DNA from 3 places in the Vibrio sp. 1580 genome. Region 2 is predicted to be linked to each of the others. Evidence: predicted binding sites of a transcription regulator. Region 2 holds the regulator's gene; each other region holds the start of a gene.
The links. Region 2 encodes PurR, which represses purine synthesis genes. Its sites were predicted from a motif close to TNANGNAAACGTTTNCNTNA; they were not measured.

Region 1: the regulator PurR is predicted to act here: its motif matches at 2,655-2,674, upstream of R7093_RS15780 (NCS2 family permease).
Region 3: the regulator PurR is predicted to act here: its motif matches at 3,653-3,672, upstream of glyA (serine hydroxymethyltransferase).

The regions. Positions count from the first base shown of each region.
Region 1 covers NZ_JAWOVT010000009.1:114,131-122,061, forward strand. Annotated here, with positions in the region: gene frsA (esterase FrsA) at 1-525, opposite strand, end outside; gene tet(34) (oxytetracycline resistance phosphoribosyltransferase domain-containing protein Tet(34)) at 617-1,081, opposite strand; gene R7093_RS15780 (NCS2 family permease) at 1,345-2,634, opposite strand; gene R7093_RS15785 (aminoacyl-histidine dipeptidase) at 3,658-5,130, shown strand; gene R7093_RS15790 (DUF3332 domain-containing protein) at 5,195-5,734, opposite strand; gene R7093_RS15795 (succinylglutamate desuccinylase/aspartoacylase family protein) at 6,065-7,132, shown strand; gene R7093_RS15800 (TonB-dependent receptor domain-containing protein) at 7,396-7,931, shown strand, end outside.
Region 2 covers NZ_JAWOVT010000007.1:229,969-237,899, forward strand. Annotated here, with positions in the region: gene cmoM (tRNA uridine 5-oxyacetic acid(34) methyltransferase CmoM) at 1-100, opposite strand, end outside; gene elyC (envelope biogenesis factor ElyC) at 215-1,000, shown strand; gene torR (two-component system response regulator TorR) at 1,072-1,782, opposite strand; gene torD (molecular chaperone TorD) at 2,049-2,696, shown strand; gene purR (HTH-type transcriptional repressor PurR) at 3,165-4,169, shown strand; cyclic di-GMP riboswitch class I at 4,457-4,546, shown strand; gene R7093_RS13635 (TfoX/Sxy family DNA transformation protein) at 4,663-5,253, shown strand; gene R7093_RS13640 (TVP38/TMEM64 family protein) at 5,368-6,054, shown strand; gene R7093_RS13645 (DUF2007 domain-containing protein) at 6,075-6,395, shown strand; gene R7093_RS13650 (alpha/beta fold hydrolase) at 6,427-7,230, opposite strand; gene glgA (glycogen synthase GlgA) at 7,340-7,931, opposite strand, start outside.
Region 3 covers NZ_JAWOVT010000009.1:69,394-77,324, forward strand. Annotated here, with positions in the region: gene ybeD (DUF493 family protein YbeD) at 1-83, shown strand, start outside; gene lipB (lipoyl(octanoyl) transferase LipB) at 260-922, shown strand; gene lipA (lipoyl synthase) at 919-1,884, shown strand; gene glyA (serine hydroxymethyltransferase) at 2,346-3,596, opposite strand; gene R7093_RS15580 (YitT family protein) at 3,944-4,546, shown strand; gene R7093_RS15585 (transcriptional regulator) at 4,637-6,157, shown strand; gene R7093_RS15590 (hypothetical protein) at 6,289-7,188, shown strand; gene treC (alpha,alpha-phosphotrehalase) at 7,278-7,931, opposite strand, start outside.

The DNA.
Region 1 (7,931 bases), on a different contig from region 2:
GTAAGGCACTTCAATTTGCTTGATGGTGTACTTAGTTTTTTCTGCGCCGTCAGAATACGCTTTGTTTGCCAGTACTTGAGCCTGCGATGCCAAATTGTCATTTTTTAAATGTGGGTAGCCTGCAATACTAAAACACAAAGAAGCAGTGAAGAGTTCATCCGCTGCCTCTTCTCCTTGCATTTCATTTGCTCGCTTCTGATGATCCATACCAAGCTTGATCCACTCAAATGTCCAGTTACCACTGTGATAACCCATTACAGTGTCTAACCAATCATCATTGGTTCGCGAGTGAGAAGATGAAGCAATTTTAGACAGTACGCCTTCCATTTCGATCGGAGACAATCCTTGCCAAGCCCATTGCAAGCGACGCAAATGACGATACCAAGCACGATCACCTTGCGCTTCTCGTTCATCAAGTATTTTTTTACTGGTCGGCATGTACTGGGTAAGCGCGGAGGTTTCTTTTGCTTGCTTATGTTTCACGAACAAAGTTTCGGAAAGATTTTTACTGACGTCTTCAGACATAGGAAGAACCCTAGGCTATTAGCATGATTTAATATCATAATAAAAAAAATGCCCCTATAAAGGGGCATTTCTCAATATTCTTTAACCGCGCTTATTTTTGCTTGCGGTTTACTGGCTCAGCATACTGGATTGACATATCCCAAGGCTGCTCGATCCAAGTGTCTTGAGCAATATCTACAACGTAATCATCCAGCAGCTCTTTGCCTGATGGTTTCGCACACACAGCGATCATTTTCGCTTTTGGATACATCTCACGTAGTTTGCGCGCTGTATCACCGCTGTCTACTAGGTCTTCAACGATTAGGTAACCTTCGCCATCACCTTCAGGTGCTTTTAGTACCGTCATGTCGCGCTGATGATCATGGTCGTAGCTTGAAATACAGATTGTATCAACGTAACGAATACCCAGTTCACGAGCCAAAATAGCGCCAGGAACCAAACCGCCGCGGCTTACCGCCCAAATTCCTTTCCATTGCTCAGCTGGCATTTGTTTTTCAGCCAGTTCACGGCAGTAAGTCTGCATTGCATCCCAAGTGATAATGAATTTTTTACTCATTGTAATAACCTAATAATTTGAAAATATGCATCCTCAAAATCTAGCGAAGTCACTCAAAAGCGGAATGCTCACTAACTTCTCCAAAATGTTTGGAGACGAGGATTTCAAGCTGCGCAAACGATTATTCTACCGAAACACACCGCTAATACCAACGGTGATATCAAAATTCTCTGCCTATTCCGCAGAAAAACCGTCTTCTGTGAACAACGTAAAAAAGAAAAAGCCAGCGTGAATAAATCCACACTGGCTTTTTGCTCGAGAAATTAACCGACGAGGTATTTAACGATGAAGATGGCTGACATCACCCATACACTCATCGACACTTCACGGCCCTTACCGCTGAATAGCTTGATCGCCGCGTATGCGATAAAGCCTAACGTGATACCTTCTGCAATCGAGAATGTTAGCGGCATAACTAAACAAGTCACAACAACTGGGGACGCTTCAGTTAGGTCACGCCAATCAATGCTTACTAGCCCAGACAGCATCAAGATCGCCACATAGAATAGCGCACCTGACGTTGCATAAGCAGGGATCATACCCGCAAGTGGTGAGAACAATAGAGCAAGTAGGAAGAGTACACCAACAACCACGGCTGTTAGACCAGTACGCCCACCCGCAGCCACACCAGAAACGCTTTCAATATAAGATGTCGTGTTAGAAGTACCAAGTAATGCACCTACTGACGTTGCTGTTGAGTCTGCAAGTAACGCTTTGTTTAAACGAGGGATGTTGCCATTCTCATCAGTTAGACCTGCTTTTTGAGAAACGCCAACGAGCGTACCTGCGGTGTCAAATAAATCGACAAATAGGAAAGCAAATACGACGGAAATCATGCCTACTTCAAACAAACCAGAGAAATCCAGTTGCATGAAAGTTGGCGCAATGCTTGGTGGCGTTGACATAATACCGCCCCACTGCACATCACCAAATAGAAGACCAAGCGCTGTAACGCCAAGAATAGCGATCATCACCGCACCTTTCACACCACGGTGAACCAATGCAATCGTAAGAAAGAAGCCAATCGCGGCCAATACAGATGGCAATGATGTGATCTCTCCCATAGAAACTAATGTCGCTGGGTTATCAACGACGATACCTGCATTTTTTAATGCGATAAACGCTAAGAAAAGACCAATACCAGCTGAAATACCTGTTCGTAGAGAATGCGGGATCGAGTTAATAATCCACTCACGGATCTTAAATACGCTTAAAAGAATGAACAGAAGGCCAGAAACAAATACAGCCGCCAACGCAACTTGCCACGTATAACCCATTCCTAATACAACAGAGTAAGTAAAAAATGCGTTCAGGCCCATTCCTGGTGCCTGTGCGATTGGGTAATTGGCAACAAATCCCATGATAAAACAGCCGATTGCGGCAGCAAGACAAGTTGCGACAAAAATGGCGCCACGGTCCATACCGGTATCCGACAGGATCGCTGGGTTTACAAAAATAATGTAAGCCATAGTTAGGAAGGTCGTAACACCTGCAATGATCTCAGTGCGCACATTTGTGCCATTTTCACTGAGTTTAAAAAGCCTCTCGAGCATGATCGAATCCTGTAAAGGTAAAAAGTAAACGGTTGCGTAATCGATTGGCGGGAATTATAAAGTTATCAAATAGCAAATTCTAGATAGAATCTTCACTCTAATGCGTTTTTTTTCTTTGGATATGAAACACATTCTCTAACCCATCAAAGCAAGTAAAGAAATATATTCTTATAAAACAATAGGTAACCTAGATAACACAGTTCTCTAAAAGAGAATAAAAACTGAGCAATGTACTAAACTTTCAGATGAAAAAGGCCCATTTTAAACATGGTATCTAACAGATTTGATGGAAAAGTCGATAAAACCGAAGAATGGGGAATAGAAGAAGGCTTTGATGGCAATAAGTGAGTCAGGAAGAGAAAATAGAGATAAAAAAACGCCACCCAATTTGGGTGGCGGTGAATCATGTCAGCACTATCACTGAAAAAAAATTCCAATTTATAGGGGTGAACAAACTGTTCGAGTCACATGCGTTGACTTCACTTAGTAGCCAAAGCTTGTTGGGTATACAAAGTTACCGGTGTAAACAGACTTGCTATTCCAGAACATTGTACTTGGTAAACCTTTCATAACTATCACCTTTTAAATCAATTAAACATTCGTTGATTTCTCGGTTCCTTGGAGGCGATAAAACGGACTCATCCTTTGAGCATTTCATTCTTCTCTCAGAAGCTGGTTACAAATATACCACCAAGAAATTTAATTACAAGCATTTTAGTGATTGGAATCACAAAAAATACACAAATTGACCTTTATCAAAGTTTATATGTAATTAAATTACAATTTTATGAATTAAAAAATAAAGCCACTTTCAGAATGTATGATAGAGAACACATAGTGCTTGTTATTGTATTCACAAACTGTGACAGTTCTGAGAGAAATCCTTGTGATCGCGACTACTCGTACTCCTTATCTGGTGGTATGCTAACGGCAATTTGAAGGCCAAATCGTCTAGCATTTAATGCTACCTTGACAACATTTTTACGGTATATATTTGGCAAAGCACATCAAAAGGAGTCCTCCGTGTCTGAGTTCCATTCTGAGATCAGTACCTTATCACCTGCTCCACTTTGGCAGTTTTTCGATAAGATTTGTTCTATCCCTCATCCATCGAAACATGAAGAAGCATTAGCACAGTACATTATCAACTGGGCAACAGAGCAAGGCTTTGACGTTCGCCGTGATCCAACCGGTAACGTGTTCATCAAAAAGCCCGCGACACCAGGAATGGAGAATAAGAAGGCTGTTGTACTTCAAGCACACATCGACATGGTGCCGCAGAAAAACGAAGACACTGAACACGACTTCACCAAAGATCCAATCCAACCTTACATCGATGGCGAATGGGTAACTGCGAAAGGCACGACGCTTGGTGCAGATAACGGTATTGGTATGGCTTCTTGCCTTGCTGTATTGGCATCTAAAGATATTAAGCACGGTCCACTCGAAGTTCTGCTGACGATTGATGAAGAAGCAGGCATGACTGGCGCATTTGGCCTTGAAGCTGGTTGGTTAGAGGGTGAGATTCTTCTAAATACAGACTCTGAGCAAGAAGGCGAAGTCTACATGGGTTGTGCAGGTGGCGTTGATGGCACCATGACTTTCGATATTTCTCGAGAATCAACGCCTGCAGGTTTTGTAACACGCCAACTGACGCTGAAAGGCCTAAAAGGTGGTCACTCAGGTTGTGACATTCACACAGGTCGCGGTAATGCCAACAAATTACTTGGTCGTTTCCTTGCCGGTCATGCTCAAGAGCTTGATTTACGTTTAGTCGAATTCCGTGGTGGTAGCTTACGTAATGCAATCCCTCGCGAAGCGTTTGTTACTGTCGCGCTTCCTGTCGAAAACCAAGACAAACTTGCTGAGCTGTTCAACCACTACACTGAGCTGCTTAAAACTGAATTGGGTAAAATCGAAACAGGTATCGTAACCTTTAATGAAGCGATCACGACTGACGCGCAAGTATTTTCAATCGCCGATCAGCAACGATTCATTGCGGCACTTAACGCTTGTCCAAACGGCGTAATCCGTATGAGTGATGAGGTGGAAGGCGTTGTTGAAACTTCTCTAAACGTTGGTGTGATCAGCACAGAAGAAAATAAAGTCACCGTGCTTTGCTTGATTCGTTCTCTCATTGACTCTGGCCGTAGCCAAGTGGAAAGCATGCTGCGCTCGATTACTGAGCTAGCAGGCGCACAAATTCAGTTCTCAGGCGCTTACCCTGGCTGGAAGCCAGATGCAGATTCCGAGATCATGGCAATTTTCCGTGATATGTATGAAGGCATTTACGGTCATAAGCCGAACATCATGGTCATCCATGCTGGTCTTGAGTGTGGCCTATTTAAAGAACCATACCCACACATGGATATGGTTTCTTTCGGTCCAACAATAAAATTCCCTCACTCTCCAGATGAGAAAGTGAAGATTGATACTGTTCAGTTGTACTGGGATCAGATGGTCGCGCTTTTAGAAGCGATTCCAGAGAAAGCATAATTCAATCACGAAAAATGACAAAGGGTGCCATACGGCACCCTTTTTTTGGTTTAGTTGAACCCAACTACACACGGTTTTGCGCGTAAGCGGCTAATTCATCCATTGAGGTTTGTGCAGCAACTTCACCATCAATGTAGTAAGTAACAAACTCACCATCGCGTACACCCATGAGTGTCGCCTTTTCACCGTTACTGTAAGTAATATCCATTTGAACAGTGTTCTCATCGATTTGCTGCATTCGCCCCTGCTCAATGACACGGTTATCCGCTAATGGTGCGATTGGTGCCGTCGTTAACGACTTATCTAACTGGTGATTGACATCAATGTAAGTATCTACCTTTGTATCGAAGATATGTGGCTTACCATTTAACGGGTTCTTACCCGTCCAAAATTCTAGAGAGTTAAACACGATATAATCCGCTGCGATCGCGACACCATAAACAGGCGCTAAAAGCATATTTAGACCACCTCGAGCGTAACGGTTGTCAACAGCTTTCAAGTTAAACCCCATAACATAACCTGTCACGGCATTACTACCTACGCAACCTGAAAGTGAAACTGCTACCGCAGTCAATGCACCAATTTTAGCAATTGCCTTTTTCATCAAAACCTCTAGTTAGAAAGTGTGAAACCTCAAATTCGGCGCGGATATTATCGGATAAAAAGTAGGGTTAAAAGTCCGTTTTTTTGTCCTCCATGAACAGTATTATTTTTAATACAGTCACATTTTTTAAGGCTATTATTGCGCACTCTTCTCTATGTCTTGTTATGTATTAAACTGATAGAAAAGATCATATTGAAAACAAAAACTTCACACATACCAAAATTTCACGCATGACGATTAAAGTAATTTGTCGTGTCCTTAATGAGAATGATTAGTGCGATTTTGCAGCAATTGTTACATTGCTGATGACGCATTTGACAGAGATGGTTTATGGCCAGAAGTAAAAAAAGCAAAGTATTTGAGCTCTTAGGACATCAAATACAACCAGGACAACGATTAGAGATCGAATTTGAAGCAGCGAAGCTATATACACATTCGCCTTTATCTATTCCTGTGGAAATCATCCATGGGAAACAAGAAGGACCAGTGTTAATGGTGAATGCCGCTATCCATGGTGATGAGCTTAATGGCGTAGAAATCGTTCGTCAGATCATTAACCAACTGGATCCACAAAAACTGAAAGGCACTGTCATTGCAGTACCTATCGTTAACGTTTTTGGTTTCATCCATAAATCTCGTTACTTGCCCGACCGACGAGATCTCAACCGTTGCTTTCCTGGCAGTGAAAAAGGCGCACTTGCATCTCGTATGGCACACGGGTTCTTTAACAACATTGCCAAGCGTTGTGACTACATTTTGGATCTACACACAGGGGCCATTCATCGCACGAACTTGCCACAGATCCGCGCAAACTTAAGCAACTCAGAAACTCTGCGTATTGCTCAAGCATTTGCAACGCCAGTGATTGTTGATTCAGCATTGCGTGATGGCTCTTTACGCAGTGAAGCAGAAAAATGCGATATTCCAGTGCTCACCTACGAAGCTGGCGAAGCATTGCGTTTTGATCCACTTTCGATCAGCGCTGGTGTACTCGGGGTTCGGCGCGTAATGCAAGCCATTGGTATGTTGCGAGCGAGCAGGAAAAAGCTGCCTGAGCCTATCATAGCGAAGTCCACCAGCTGGGTTCGCGCGTCAGGTAACGGCATTTTGCGTACTGTCGTTAATCTGGGAGACAAAGTAGAACAGGGTGAAACGCTCGCTTATATTAGCTCTCCTCTTGGTCATGACGAGATAGAACTAAAAGCCCCGAAGCGTGGTTTGGTTATCGGTCAACAAACATTACCATTGGTGAACGAAGGCGATGCAATTTTCCACCTTGCCTATTTTAACCAAGGTGATAATGCTTTAGAACAAGCAGTCGAAAGCTATATTGAAGGCCTCACTGAATTCGATGCCGAGCCGCTGACCACCGGACAGATACCGTTAGAAACTCAGTAATTCCTACCAAGTAGGCGCCTGATTAGCTCAAAAGGAGCAACAGTGCTCGCACTATCTTGTTTAAAGCCAATAAGCTCAGCGTCCATGATGCTGGGCTTTTTGTTTTATGTACGCTAACGATACTTATCGTAGTTTCCACGAATGGATAAAAAACTTTACAATCCGTCGCAAAAACACATTTGATAATTAATCTCATTATCATTTATTAATCGTAATAATGTTCTTATAATCCGAGCTTCATAAAAACACTATAAATCATCAATATGAAACGATTAAAAAGTCATCCACTCAAAGTAAATCTCATTTCACTGGCTTTGCTCTTCCCTCTTTATTCATATGCCGAGACAGCGCCAAATGAAGAGCTTGAAGTCATAGGCGTTCGTTATGCCAAACCTATTACCATTGCTGAGCCTGCGCAAACCACCATTAATTGGTCAGAGATTGAAGAGCAACAGTACTCTAATTTTGCCTCAATGATCGATGCCGTTCCCGGTGCATCAATAGATGGTGGCGGTCGTTCTGGTGGCGAACGTATTAACATTCGTGGTTTTGATGATCCAAGCGATATCGCCGTGTTTGTCGATGGCGCTCCAATTGGCTTTCAACAATACCGCTACGGTACCTTCTTTTTTGATCCGTTCTTAATTGGCGAAGCAGAAATTATCAAGGGCGCGCACGACTATCGAGCACTCAACGGGAAGTTTGGTGGCTCCATTCGCATTAAAACCAAAAGTGTCGATGATCTCCTGTACGGCGAAAGAAACTTTGGTGCTCGCATCTCAAGTGCATACAACACCAA
Region 2 (7,931 bases):
CTTCCCACACAATGATTTGGCGGATCTCCCCTTTATCGGAGCCGTAAATATTTTTTGCAAATTTGTGGGCGATATCGTCGAAATTGCGGTCTTCTGTCACTTCTGCTGAGTTATCATAACGGATTGTGCCGCTATTCTGGCACAAGGAAAGCAGGAATAAAGAGGGATACCCTCATTTTTATTATCAATTGATGTTTTTTCGGACTATTTATGTATGTTTGAGCTGAAAAAAGTAGTGTCAGCCATGCTTATGCCCCTTCCGGCATTGCTGCTGATAGGCTTGTTGGGTCTTGCTCTCATTAGTTTTACTACAAAACGTAAAACTGGCTGCTTCGTTGTTCTATTCTCTTTTGTTGGCATTTTTCTTGTTGCCTTCCAACCTGTTTCAACCAAGCTTCTTATGCCGTTAGAGCGAGAGCATAAAGCCTTTTTGCCAGTTTCTGGCACCATCGACTACGTGATGGTTTTAGGGAATGGTCATGTTATCGATGACGAAATTCCACCCACCTCGCAGTTAAGCCGTGCAGCATTAATGCGCTTAACTGAGGGCATTCGTATTTTAAGAATGTATCCAGGCGCGAAATTAATCTTATCCGGCTATGCTGGCGGATCTGAAATTAGCCACGCGCGAATGATGGCGAACGTTGCCCTTGCGTTGGGAGTCGCGAAATCCGATATCATTTTATTAGAAGATGCGAAAGATACGTGGGAAGAGGCGCGTCAAGCGGCTGCATTCGTTCAACAAAAGGAGATTGTGTTAGTCACTTCTGCGAGTCACATGAGCCGTGCATTGTATGAGTTCAACGCAGCAGGCATTAAACCAATCCCAGCCCCGACCAACTTCTTAGCTATTAGCGAGATAAGTCAACCTTGGGATAAATACTCACCTAAAGCGCGTTACTTAGAACAAACAGAGCTTTATTGGCATGAGTACTTGGGCAGTATTTGGCAAAGGTTGCGTGATACTGTCGGCCAAACACCAATGGTTGAAGCAAACTAGTATTATCTTGAAGCCACAAAAAAGGAGAGCCGAAGCTCTCCTTTTCTTTTTACGATTGAGTTATGTTCCAACTAGTCACCAGCAAACATATAGCCTTCGCCGTGCACCGTTACAAAAATCTGTGGGTTCTTAGGATCGAACTCCATTTTTGCGCGCATACGTCGAATAAGAACATCAATGGTGCGGTCATTCGGCGCATCCACTCGATGGCTGATCATGTTCAAAATACGCTCACGACTTAACACCTGGTTAGGGTAAGACGATAATGCCACCAAAAGTTCATACTCTGCTTTAGTTAGTTTTACTGGCTCACCGTTGCGGCTAAGTGCGCGACGTTGAATGTCGAATGTCCACTCCCCAAAGCGCACAATGTGCTCTTCACTGGTTTCATTCGCTTTCGAGCTGCCACTGCGCGCTGCTGAAATACGCCACAGCAAGTTTTTCACGCGAACTAACAGCTCTCTCAGTTCAAAAGGTTTTGTCACATAATCGTCAGCACCCATTTCTAGGCCTACGATTTTATCAATGCTATCCGTGCGTCCTGTTACTAATATGATACCAATATCCGATTGGCTACGTAACTCACGAGTAAGCATCAGGCCGTCTTCACCAGGCAGGTTAATATCCAGCATGATCAGGTCTACATCGCCCGCTTGCAAAACTTCACGCATTTCTGCGCCACTCTCTGCTTCGCTGACTTGGTAGCCCTCATTTTGGAAATATCCCGCAAGCTTACTACGAGTTACAACATCATCTTCTACGACTAATACGTGATAGCTCATTTACACCACTTTTCTGTCTTCTTATTATCCAAGACGTATTCTATTCATAACTAGTAACATTTCTAGTCATAGATACATTAAAACGCAAGATTTAGCGTTTTTATTGATTCAAAACAAGCTTACCCATTGCTATTAATAAACGGTCATTTTTGACCATAAAACATAACAATTATAGTTACTGCTATTCATTTTAATTGATTACACTTAGGGGATATCCCTAATTGACTTTGTGATGCATGACTTGAAGCATCATTCAGGAGCCCAAAATGCAAGAAGTGAAAGCTTTTAATGAAAAACGCGCTGAAATTTACTGGTGGTTTTCGAGCTTGTTCGCAAAAGAACTAACAGAGAAAGAATTGGAAGCCTATCACAGTGTTGAAATTCGCAGTTTTCTCGCAGGTTTAGGTGAAAATGAGTCGCTGAAACCAGCTGTTGATAGCCTAGTTGATGCATTGAATCGGTTACAAGATCGTGAAGATGCACAACTAGAGCTTGCAGCTGACTTTTGTGAACTGTTTTTGAAGACAGAAAAATACGGCGCTCTTCCTTACGCATCCATGTACATTGGTGAATCAGGTTTACTGAATGACAAGCCAGCTGAGGAAATGGAAAAGTTGATGGCTGAATTTGGCGTTCAAGTAGACGAAAACCTAAAGGAACCTGCGGATCACTTAGCCGTTGAGCTCGACTTTCTCGGGAACATGATTATCCGCTCAAACGAGCTTGAACAAGAAAAACACATGGAAGAAGCCTTCGTTAAACAAAACGACTTTATCCAGCAACAATTGATGTCTTGGTTACCTCAGTTTTCAGACAAATGTAAAAAATTCGACGAATTTGGATTTTACTCGAGTGTCGCGAAACTATTAGTTGCATTTTGTAAACTAGACAGCGCCTACCTTCTTGGTGAATAATTGCCGCCTATTTTTAGGGAGCCTGCCTATCGGGCTTCCTGTATGCCTGAAAGTGACCAATTGTAAGTAACTTGGGTATAATATTCGTTTGCCTTAACTTAGCGCAAAGACGCTTGGTTATTTAGCAGTCAAAATGTGACTTCAAATACACAAATCTCTTGCTGAAAACATTGCTAGTCAGTCCACATAGGGCTAAAATGTGAGCGCAAACGATTAAATATGATTTATATGTAAACCGCTGAAATATAGCGGTTTTTGTGTTTTCTTAACAGGTTGATGGCAATTTCTCATCAGATAGAAAAAAGATAAAATTCATCGACCGATGCTGCTACGTACCCTTTTGTCGCACTTGGATCAACCGCTGCCGAGACACTTAGCGCCAATTTTATATTGCTAGGTGTGAAACCATTAGAGCATCAGGTACATCCAATACGACATATTTCAGTAGCTCGATACAGGACACCATTTATGGCCACGATAAAAGACGTTGCTCGCTTAGCCGGCGTTTCCACTACGACAGTTTCGCACGTTATCAATAAAACGCGTTTCGTTGCAGAAGCAACGCAAGAAAAAGTAATGAAAGCCGTTGACGAGCTAAATTACGCGCCAAGTGCCGTTGCACGCAGCCTAAAATGCAACTCAACTCGTACGATTGGCATGTTAGTAACTCAATCAACTAACCTATTTTTCTCAGAAGTGATTGATGGCGTTGAGAGCTACTGTTACCGCCAAGGCTATACTCTGATTTTATGTAACACAGGCGGGATTTACGAAAAACAACGCGATTACATTCGTATGCTGGCTGAAAAGCGCGTTGATGGCATCCTAGTGATGTGTTCTGACTTAACCGAAGAACTAAAAGAGATGCTTGACCGTCATGCGGACATTCCTAAAGTGGTCATGGATTGGGGCCCAGAGAGCTCACAAGCAGACAAGATCATGGATAACTCAGAAGAAGGTGGCTACATTGCAACCAAACATCTGATTGACAATGGTCATACGGATATCGCTTGTCTAAGCGGTCATTTTGAAAAGCTTGCTTGCCAAGAGCGCATTGCAGGTTTCCGTCGCGCAATGAGCGAAGCAAACCTAGCTGTAAATGAAGACTGGATCCTTGAAGGTAACTTTGAATGTGATACGGCCGTATTAGTTGCAGATAAAATTACCGCAATGGACAAGCGCCCGACGGCGGTATTCTGTTTTAACGACACAATGGCTCTAGGCCTAATGAGCCGCTTGCAACAAAACGGGATCAAAATTCCTGAAGATATTTCAGTGATCGGCTACGACAACATCGAGCTTGCGGAATACTTCTCTCCACCGCTAACGACTATCCACCAACCTAAACGTCGTGTTGGTAAAAATGCATTCGAAATTCTACTTGAGCGTATCAAAGATAAAGAACACGAAAAACGAATTTTCGAAATGCAACCTGAGCTTGTTATTCGAAATACTGTGAAAAAAATGAACTAAATTTCACTGTATTTAACCGTGTTAAATAAGCGCTCTACAGGGGCGCTTATTTTTTTGGAAAAATTAAGCATTCTCTAATACTTCACACCACTCTAATAACAATTGACTAACGTTAACTCCCTGTTTTATATAAATGTAATATATATTAAGAACTCCTTTTCAAAGGCCAATTTGCACCTTTCCATATGCAAAATAGAGCATTCAATCTATCATTTTTATTGAACCGAAATCACACTTTTAACGCTAAACCGTGATGTTAATTCAATATAAGAAGTATGCTCATTGTGTCACGCACAGGGCAAACCATTCGAAAGAGTGGGACGCAAAGCCTCCGGCCTGAACCATATTACGATATGGAAGGTAGCGGGGTTACCGATGGCAAGTGTGTAAGCAATGACTTTACTCTGTAATGACATTGTTTTTACGCATGTTTGCTACTCTCTCGGACCTGACTTTTGGTGGCGTAATATTAATTACACCGAGATAACAAAACATGGATAAACCGATACTCAAAGACTCTATGAAGCTGTTTGAGGCACTTGGTAATATCAAGTCGCGCTCAATGTTTGGTGGCTTCGGACTATTCGCTGATGAAACAATGTTTGCACTAGTGGTAAACAATCAGCTTCATATCAGAGCAGACCAAAAAACTTCATCTGACTTCGAGAAACAAGGGCTAAAGCCTTACGTTTATAAAAAACGTGGCTTTCCAGTCGTTACAAAGTACTACGCTATTTCCAGCGATTTATGGGAATCAAGCGAACGCTTAATCGAAGTAGCGAATCAATCATTGAAAAAGGCAAAGCTTGAGAAAGAACAGCAAGCAAGTACAAAGCCTAACCGTTTGAAAGATTTGCCTAACTTACGACTGGCTACCGAGCGCATGCTAAAAAAAGCCGGCATCGAATCCGTAGAGAAGCTTGAAGAGGAAGGTGCGCTTAACGCCTATAAAGCGATAAGAGATACGCACTCTGCAACCGTCAACATTGAGTTGCTATGGGCACTAGAAGGTGCTATCAACGGCACTCATTGGAGTGTGGTACCTCAAGCTCGCCGAGATGAGTTGATGAACGGCCTCCAATAAAAGTCGGCCTAAAAACTATCTTGTAAAACCGCAGTCTAATCTGCGGTTTTTTTGTGAAATTTTTTCGGTTTTCCTACTGTCTTATTACATATATCCCAAATTGGAATCAAAATTATGAATAAGAAACTGATTTTAGGTCTCATCCTACTAGCGGCTATCGTCTTTTTAGGTATTAACTTTGGCCAGTATTTAACCTTAGAGAATGCAAAAGCCCAACAAGAAGCACTAACTACATACATCGATCAGAATTTTGTATTCTCGGCTGCGATTTACTTTTTTACCTACATTGCAATTACCGCTTTTTCTATCCCAGGAGCGGCAGTAGTCACCTTACTTGGTGCAGCCTTATTTGGTTTTTGGACAAGCTTGCTACTGGTTTCTTTCGCTAGCACTATGGGGGCAACACTGGCCTTCTTGAGCAGCCGATACTTATTGCGTGACTGGGTACAAAACAAATTCGGAAATAAACTCAACGCAATTAATCAAGGTGTCGAAAAAGACGGAGCTTTTTATCTATTTTCCTTGCGTCTAATCCCTGTATTCCCTTTCTTTCTAATCAACTTACTGATGGGCTTAACGCCGATGTCTGTAGGTAGATTTTATCTCACTAGCCAAATAGGTATGCTGCCAGGCACAGCCGTATATCTGAATGCAGGTACTCAATTAGCAACAATTGAAAGCCTATCGGGCATTGTTTCACCCGCAGTATTAGCGTCTTTTGCGCTATTGGGACTATTTCCAATCATCACTAAATGGGTTATGAATAAAGTAAGGCCGACACCAAGTCAGCAAAACTCGTAATTGGTGAAGTGGGTATTTTGATGAAAATATTTATCGCTAAAAACCCAGCAGAAGCACACATTGTATGTGAGCTGCTTAAAGTGGAACAAATTTACTGTGAAGTTCGTGGAGAAGGTATTTTCGGCTTAAAAGGAGAACTGCCGTTTGGTGATGATACCGATCCTTATGTGTGGCTTTTTGACACTGCACAAAAGATGAAAGCTGAAGAAATAGTAAAAGCATATCGAAAACAATCCGATAGGCATGAGTATCAAGATTGGCAATGCCCAAAATGTCATGAAATAAACGAAGGGCAATTTGGTGCATGTTGGCAATGTGGATATCAACTAGGAGAGCTATAGCGGCTCTCCTATTCAGTGGATGCACTCAGTTTTAAGCACATACAGCTTGCTGTTTAATAAACTCGATGGAGTGTTGATTGAAGTCTTCTGGACGCTCTACATTGCATACATGACCACAATTCGGGATTTCTCGTAAAATGCTGAGCTTATGTGCTGCAACCATTTCTTTGACAGGTTTAATAAACATGTAATCCCTGTCGCCCATTAAGTAAAGAGTCGGAATGGGTAACTCTCGATCTTTAAAATATTTCATTAACGGATTTACATCAGCGGCAAGAATAAACCAACGTTTAAATTCTTTTTGGCAAAGCTTCTTGGCTTCGCGAATAAAAAGGTGGCGAGATTCTCGTTGGCTTCTTTGAGGCATAACAATATAAGCGAACAGTTTGTAGAGCCACATGTACGGTAGGATATGCTTACAAAAATTACCTAATTTCACCAATATCTGAGAACGAGTGTTAAGCCTTGTGACAGCACCGCCGAGCACCATCGAACGTACGCGCTCTGATGACAATTCAGCAAGGTTTCGAACAATAATAGTACCAAGCGACATACCGACAAAATGAGCGGATTGGATCTTTAAATGGTCCAATACTTTCAAAATATCTTGGGTAACTTCCGTAAAGGTATAACGGCTAGCTATGAGCTCTTTAAGTAACTGATTTGACTTTCCATGACCTCTTAAATCGATCAGCAATAAGTTAAAGTGTTGCTTGTAAGCTTTAATTTGCTTGAACCAGATAGAAGAGCTACCACCAGCACCGTGCACAAATACAACCCACTCATTACTAGTAGGGTGCAAATAGGTTTTATGAAAAAGTAGCGGCTGGGTCATATTGAGTATCAAAAAGATCGTGCTATTGAGTAAAAAGCCATCCTACCACACTCCCCTTACTCAAGATAATAAAGGCACCTCATTCGGTGCCTTTCGTTACAATTTTAAGTCAAACTAACGCTGAGTGGTAAAGCTGCAAATAAGATTCTGCGGCCTTTTGCCAACAAAAGTCTTGTTGCATCGCGTGCAACTGTACTTTATTCACTTCAGGCTCGTTTTGAGCGTAGAGCAACAGTGCCCTTAGCATCGTTAACAACAATGCCTGCGGTGTCGGTTCGAAAAAAACAAACCCCGTTGCTTCAGATGGGTTTACATCATAATCGCTAACGCTGTCCTTTAAGCCACCAACACCGCGTACTATCGGTAATGTCCCATAAGCCATACTATAGATTTGGTTTAAGCCACATGGTTCAAACTCAGAAGGCATCAAGAAGAAATCAGAACCAGCTTCAACGATATGCGCAAGTTCATTGTCATACGCTTCTACAAAGGCAAATTTGCTAGAAAACTGCGCGGCAACCTCTCGTAACTGAGCGGCAAGAACAGGGTCTCCGGTCCCAACGACAACTAGCTGAACATCGTGCTTCAAAAAATCGGCCAAAGCAGGCAACAAGTAATGAACGCCTTTCTGCTGGGTCAACCGACAAACCATACCGAACATAGCTACATTTTTTTCGGGCAAATTTAGTCGTTGTTGTAAT
Region 3 (7,931 bases), on a different contig from region 2:
ACATTACTGCAACCTCTATCGAGCAGGTCGAGACACTGTACAAAGAGTTAGGTGAAATTGACATCGTACGCATGGTTCTATAATTTTTTGATAGATTAAATTTTTTTTGAAAGCAGCCTTGGCTGCTTTCTTTTTATTTATCAAATAGATAACGAGGCTTTACATCACTTTCAGTTAAAAATCTGTTACGCAGCGGTAGAGCATCAGGGTTATCCGGTTTATAATCCAAAAACTTTATATATTAGCAACAGGAATTCCCATGCAACACCAACTTGTTGTAAAACGACTTGGCCGCCAAGACTATGAGCCTGTATGGAAGGCGATGCATGAGTTCACCGACCAACGCACAGAAGAAACCCGTGATGAAGTCTGGTTGGTAGAACATAACCCAGTATTTACGCAAGGACAGGCAGGTAAAGCTGAGCACTTGATTAACACTGGCGATATTCCTGTTGTACAAAGTGATCGCGGAGGTCAGGTTACGTATCATGGCCCTGGTCAGTTGGTCGCCTACTTCTTGATCAACCTACGCCGCAAAAAATTAGGTGTACGAGATCTCGTTACCACAATCGAGAACCTCGTGATCAACACGCTAAAAGCATACAATATTGACTCAGCCGCGCGACCTGACGCACCGGGTGTCTACGTTGCCGGTAAGAAAATATGCTCTCTCGGTTTACGCATTCGTAAAGGATGCTCGTTTCATGGTTTAGCCTTGAACGTAAATATGGATTTAACACCGTTTCTGCGTATTAACCCTTGTGGTTATGAAGGTATGGAAATGGTTCAGGTCAGCCAATTTGGCGGCCCAGACAATGTAGAAGCCGTAGAAAAACAATTAATAGAAGAACTCGTTACTTTGCTCGATTATGAGCAAGTAGAATTCAGCACAGAAGCACCTTCTCAAGGTAATAAAGCATGAGCAAACCAATCCAGATGGAAAAAGGCGTTAAATATCGTGACGCCGATAAAATGGCATTGATTCCCGTAAAGAACATGCCTACAGAGCAGAAAGAAGTGCTACGTAAGCCTGATTGGATGAAGATCAAGCTACCAGCCGACAGCCAACGAATTCAAGACATCAAAGCGGCGATGCGTAAGAATAAACTTCACTCCGTATGTGAAGAAGCATCTTGCCCGAACCTAGCGGAATGTTTTAACCACGGTACAGCAACCTTCATGATCTTAGGTGCTATTTGTACTCGTCGTTGTCCTTTCTGTGACGTTGCTCATGGCCGCCCATTACCACCGGAAGCAGAAGAGCCTCAAAAACTGGCGAAAACCATTGCCGATATGAAGCTGAAATACGTAGTAATCACTTCTGTTGACCGTGACGATCTGCGTGACGGCGGTGCACAGCACTTTGCCGATTGTAACCGCGAGATCCGTGCGTTAAACCCGCATATTAAGATTGAAACACTGGTTCCTGACTTCCGTGGTCGCATGGATGTAGCGCTTGATCTAATGAAAGACAATCCGCCAGATGTCTTCAACCACAACTTAGAAACCGCGCCACGTCTTTACCGTAAAGCTCGCCCAGGTGCGAACTATAAATGGTCACTTGAGCTTCTTAAGAAGTTCAAAGAGCAGCATCCCGATGTACCGACCAAGTCTGGTTTGATGATGGGTCTTGGTGAAACCAAAGAAGAAATCATCGAAGTACTGAAAGATCTACGCGCACACGGCGTAACGATGCTGACTCTAGGCCAGTATTTAGCGCCAAGCCGTCACCACTTGCCAGTAGAACGTTACGTTCCACCATCAGAGTTTGACGAGCTAAAAGAAGTTGCACTAGAACTTGGCTTCACGCATGCAGCGTGTGGTCCATTTGTGCGCTCTTCTTACCATGCCGATATGCAAGCTCAAGGTATCGAGATTAAATAAGCTCTCGCTTGTTTTGAAAAGCTTGTTTTGAAGAGAAAAGGTTGGCTCAGTGCCAACCTTTTTTGTATCTGGCAAATGATGATAAAAAGCCATTCTACCACCGTCATTCTGAACAGCGAGGAACGAGCGTGATTCAGAATCTGTTTTCAGAATACTGATGATTTTTAGGGAAACTCTGAGTAAAAGAGTGTGCCTCAACAAGATTCCTGATCTCGCCTAGGCTCGTCGGAATGACGTGGTTTGGATATATTGAAAAGGGACAGTGTTGGTAGCCATCCCCTTATCACACACTCTCGCTATATCTCATTCCAAACGCCAGACAAACAAAAAGGCCCTCAAATGAGGGCCTTTAGTATATCAATGTTCAAAATAGATGAGTCGAGTTCTAGAAGAACACACGGAGTTTGCGCGAGCAAATGAGTATGTTCGACACCGAAATCGACTCATTCTATGAAGAACAGTTAGGCATAAACCGGTAGACGCTTACAAATTTCTAGCACTTTCTTTTTAGTCGCTTCGATAACTTCTTCGTTGCCGATGTTATCTAGAACGTCACACATCCAGTTTGCTAGCTCTTTTGCATCTTCTTCAGTGAAGCCACGGCGAGTGATCGCTGGCGTACCTACACGAATACCAGACGTTACGAATGGGCTGCGTGGGTCATTTGGTACTGAGTTCTTGTTTACAGTGATGTTTGCTGCACCTAGTGCCGCGTCTGCGTCTTTACCAGTGATATCTTTGTCGATTAGGTCAACAAGGAACAAGTGGTTTTCTGTACCGTTAGATACGATTTTGTAGCCACGCTCTTGGAACTGACCAACCATTGCTTTTGCGTTTTTCACTACGCGAGCTTGATAAGCTTTGAACTCTGGCTCCATCGCTTCTTTGAACGCTACTGCTTTACCAGCGATAACGTGCATTAGAGGGCCACCTTGACCACCAGGGAACACTGCTGAGTTCAATTTCTTGTACATATCTTCGCCAGCATTTGACAAGATAAGACCACCGCGAGGACCTGCTAGTGTTTTGTGCGTCGTTGTTGTTACCACGTGAGCATGCGGTACTGGTGTTGGGTATTCACCGGCAGCGATAAGACCAGCTACGTGCGCCATATCAACAAATAAGTAAGCACCTGCTTTGTCAGCGATTTCACGCATGCGTTTCCAATCAACGATTTGCGAGTAAGCAGAGAAACCACCGATGATCATCTTAGGTTTGTGCTCAAGCGCTAGCTGTTCCATCTCGTCGTAATTGATTTGACCCGCTTCATCGATACCGTAAGGGATAACGTTGTAATGCTTACCAGAGAAGTTTACTGGAGAACCGTGAGTCAGGTGACCACCGTGCGCTAGGCTCATACCTAGTACTGTATCGCCTGGGTTAAGAAGCGCCATGTAAACTGCGCTGTTTGCTTGAGAACCTGAGTGAGGCTGTACGTTAGCGTACTCACAACCAAATAGTTGGCATGCACGCTCAATTGCTAGTGCTTCAGCTTTATCTACGTACTCACAACCGCCGTAGTAACGCTTACCTGGGTAGCCTTCAGCGTATTTGTTCGTTAGCTGAGAACCTTGCGCTTCCATTACACGTGGGCTTGTGTAGTTTTCAGAAGCGATAAGTTCAATGTGTTCTTCCTGGCGAAGAGTTTCTTCCTGGATAGCTGCGAACAGTTCCGCATCGTAATCTGCGATGTTCATATCACGCTTAAGCATCTGTATCTCCTGACTCAGATTAGTACTGAAAGTTGCAAAAAAACTGTTGAATGACCCGACGCAAACGTTTTCGTCACCCTAATGGCGCGCATTCTACATAATTTGATTTAGGTCATAAAGAGAAATTTACAATTTTTCTCATGCAGTTTTTTCATGATGACAAGCAATGTTTATCATGCCAGCATTGCAATCGCATAACGACAATCTATTGCCTGTCAAATTTGTGCTTTACACCCTGTAAAACAGCAATTACATAGGTTTACCGTAAATTTTACCCTCTAGCTACCGAAAAGATCATCTTTTTACTACTATGCACGCCTTATTTATCACTAATGACTGCAACATTGATGGAAAAACACTCATTAAAAGAAGACTGGATAGCGATTCTCACGGGTACCTTTTTAGTAGCTCAAGGCGTTTTCTTTCTCCAATCCGCGAACCTTCTAACGGGAGGCACGACTGGATTGGCTCTGCTTATTAGCCAATTTACACCTTTTACCTTTGGTGTGCTGTACTTTTTAGCAAACAGTCCTTTTTACTTACTAGCATGGAAACGCTTCGGCCGTCATTTCGCCATTAATAGTGCCATTTCTGGCGCGTTGGTTTCTATCTTTGCCGATCATCTTTATTTGCTAATCTCGCTCGAATCGGTAAATGAAGTTTATTGCGCCGTCGCAGGCGGGCTTTTAATGGGGCTCGGTATGCTGATCCTATTCAGACATCGCTCCAGCTTAGGTGGCTTTAACGTGCTGTGTTTGTTTATCCAAGACAAATTTGGCATTTCAGTTGGCAAAAGCCAAATGGCAATCGATGCATGTATCCTGTTAGCTTCATTCTTCTTTGTCACACCAGAGGTGATTGGCCTTTCAATTTTGGGGGCGTTTGCACTCAATGTCGTGTTAGCGATGAACCACAAACCGCACCGCTATTCCGTGACCTACGGTTCATAAATTTTTGATAATGATTGAAGCGCGATTTATAAGATTTCGCGCTCCAATCGCTATATAATACTTCGCGATTTCCAAATAGATCGGTACGGTATGCGCGACTTTCTGCAACAAGCTAAACAGACTCACAGTTGTATTGCGATTGGAGAGCTGATCTATAACCCGAAGACACAGAGCCTTCATCAAGATGCTATCGCGATTGATCTTGAACCTCGCACCATTGAATTATTAGAACTGCTGTTAACAAGCGTTGGCCACCCACTCTCTGCTGACACCATTATTGAAACCATTTGGCAGAGCAAGTTCATCTCTAAGAATGTGCTAACGAACCGCATTAGCACCTTACGTGCCCTGCTACAGCAGTACTTACCCGAATACGATGCCGCTAAGCTTTTAGTCACTTACCCCCGCAAAGGCTACTTTCTTAACCCTGCCAATATTCGTTTGGTGCCACCAGCGAAAAGCCATCGACGCGTTATCCCAACTCAGGTGGCGAGTAATAAGAACTTCAAGCTGATTTTTGCTTATAGCTTGTGTGCCATACTTGCAGTTTGTAGCGTGACGCTCGCAAGCTTGTTATGGCAACGCCAAGAAATCTCAACACAACAAACACGTCATCAACTACTGATTCCCAAAGTCGAGCTACTACTCAACCGTGTCGATTCAATCGGCTCTCAGGCGCGAAAATACCGCATACTGGTCAAAGCCATCTTGCTGCAACAACAGGTCGAATATCCATACACCGACATAGCCAACCAAGATGCTCCCAGTTACTTTCTTGATCCTATCGGTCATGCGCCATATTTCCCTGGCGCACGAAACATGCAGACCAGCGACTACGAGCTCAATATCGAGTTAAAAGACAGCACAAAACAGGACATCTTGAAAGCGCAGATGAACCTTATTTATCCTGCGACGGGCAAGCTAGCGTTTCGCAATGAGTACACACTGCGTTTATCTGACTTACAATCGGATATTTTCCAAATGCACTCGGATGTCGCGCAATACTTCAATCTGCCTGCACCTTCGGCAAGTACGTGGCAGCTTTCGGATATTCACAAAAAAATGTTATTCGAGAATGCCTTTTCTAGCCAACCTCTCCGACAATCTGATGAGTTTGCGGCTATAACAACGGCAAGACATCTCGCCTTATACGAGCACGAACATCAAAAGCTGGAAGCATATTTAACTCAAGTGCAATCGTCGTTTGATGTTTTGCCAGATGAGCTGAGCCTTTGGTTAGGTCTATTGCATTTCAAATTAGGTAACTTAGACAGGGCAAAAGCTCTGTTAACGACACCAGATGGCGACTCACGTATCCAAAACGCACTGATTTATACCTTTGTGTCTCACATTGCTTATAAGCAGAACAAACTTGAACAGTTCCGTCTCAACTACATGGAATCACTGGTGGCGCTGCTGCGCGTTTTACCTTCCGAAACCTTGTTTGAGCGTCTTTCTCAATCTGAATCAAAAGAGACTTGCCTCCAACCGTGGAAAACGTTGCGTGTTAGTGTGACCGATCAAGAAATCATAAGCCGATGGAAAGCGCTCATTAACGAGTATTGCACTAACGTAGCCAACGAAATAACCCCAAATAAAACAAAGACCTAAATATAAAATTAAGCTTTCATTAACCCCTGTTATCTTTTGTTTTTTGCCCTTTTTCTCTCACTGAACTTAGCATGCTCGCATTCAAGCAACGGCCCAACATGAAGCGGCCTTATCAATCAGGAATGTAAACCATGCTAAACAAAATGACGCTTATCGCAGCAGCAACTCTGGCTCTTTACGGCTGTGGCGGAGGTTCGTCTTCTGGCAGTGCGAATCCAAACAAAGTGCCTCAAGAAAGTTTCGACGTCTCGATTCACAACTCCATTTTCGCTCCTATACCAAACACACAATTGAGCTATTCGTTTAGCTTGGATGGCCAACCAGAGGGCGACATGAAACTGAGCTTCCAAGCGATGGATAGCGAGCAAATATTGGCAGCATTGGCACAAATCCCAAACAGCGAGGCAATGGTCCAGTTGGTTAATGACTTGGTGAACTACGGCGCCGAACAGTTCTACTATTCAGACGAGCAGTACAACGACGACGAAGAGAGCAATACGCTTTACTTTGCAGGATCAGATGGTGCACTCCATGAAATCACTGACGCTTATTTCATTGGTCATCAGTTTATTGCCATGCTTATGCACAGCAGTCCGATTTTCCGCCTAAACGGTGACGACGTAAAAGAGAAAAGCCCGAATATTGACATCGGTGAAGAAACTATGTCTCTGCAAACCACTCTTACAGGCTACGCAGTTCACAACCTTCTAGACCGTTTTGAAGATCATGAGTGGGTACAAAACCTTCCTATGACAGCATCTTGCCAAGTGGTTTGGCAACAGCAAATCCGAGAGACTGGTGTGCGTAAAGCGTTCTCGATCTCAGGCAAGAAAATTGAAGCGGCATACCTGATGGAAGAGAACATCTACAACCTAAACTGTGATGATATGGAATCAATGGAGTTCGCCACTTCGGCAGAACGTTGGTTTAATCCGAGCTTAGGTCTGATTGAACAAATTGAACTGCTGAAAGTACAACAAGTACAAATCAATGAAGAGAAAGTGCAGCTAACAGCGATTGAAACAAAATAAGCTAGGATATCTCAATAAAAGAAGGCTTTGGGGAGCACACCAAAGCCTTCATCTCGAACATCAACCTTAGGGGGTGATGACACCCGAGTTTATTCTTCTATCAATAAAATACGAGTTTCGTAAGGTCGTAACACTTGATGGTTTGACGCGACTGCGCTCGCTGAGTTTTGATAGTTAGATAGCAAGTTTTTCGCTTTACTCATATCAAAACGTTCTGGCAGAACGCATTCCACCTCTTCTGCGTAGTAGTTATTGATACACAGCAGCGTTTGCTTATCGTTCTGACGAGCGTAAGCGAAAATACGTTTGTGCTCTGGCAGCAGGTCCTCGTAACGGCCATCAGTGATAACTGGAACCTGTTTACGCAGTTCAATCAGACGCTTGTAAAAGTAGAACACCGAGTTCAAATCGGCAACCGCAGCTTCAGCATTGATTTCAGAGTAATTCTGCGCCACTTCAAGCCACGGCGTGCCCTCAGTAAAGCCCGCGTGTTTTGCACTGTTCCATTGCATTGGTGTACGTGAGTTATCACGCGACTTCTGTGCCAAGATCGCCATCATATCGTCATGAGATACACCATCACGGTTGACCATGATGTCGTACATGTTAGTACTTTCAACATCACGATATTGGCTGATTTCGGTATAACCCGGGTTGGTCATGCCGATCTCTTCCCCCTGGTAAACATAAGGTGTGCCTTGCATCATGTGCACTGATGCCGCAAGCATCTTGGCAGATTCAAC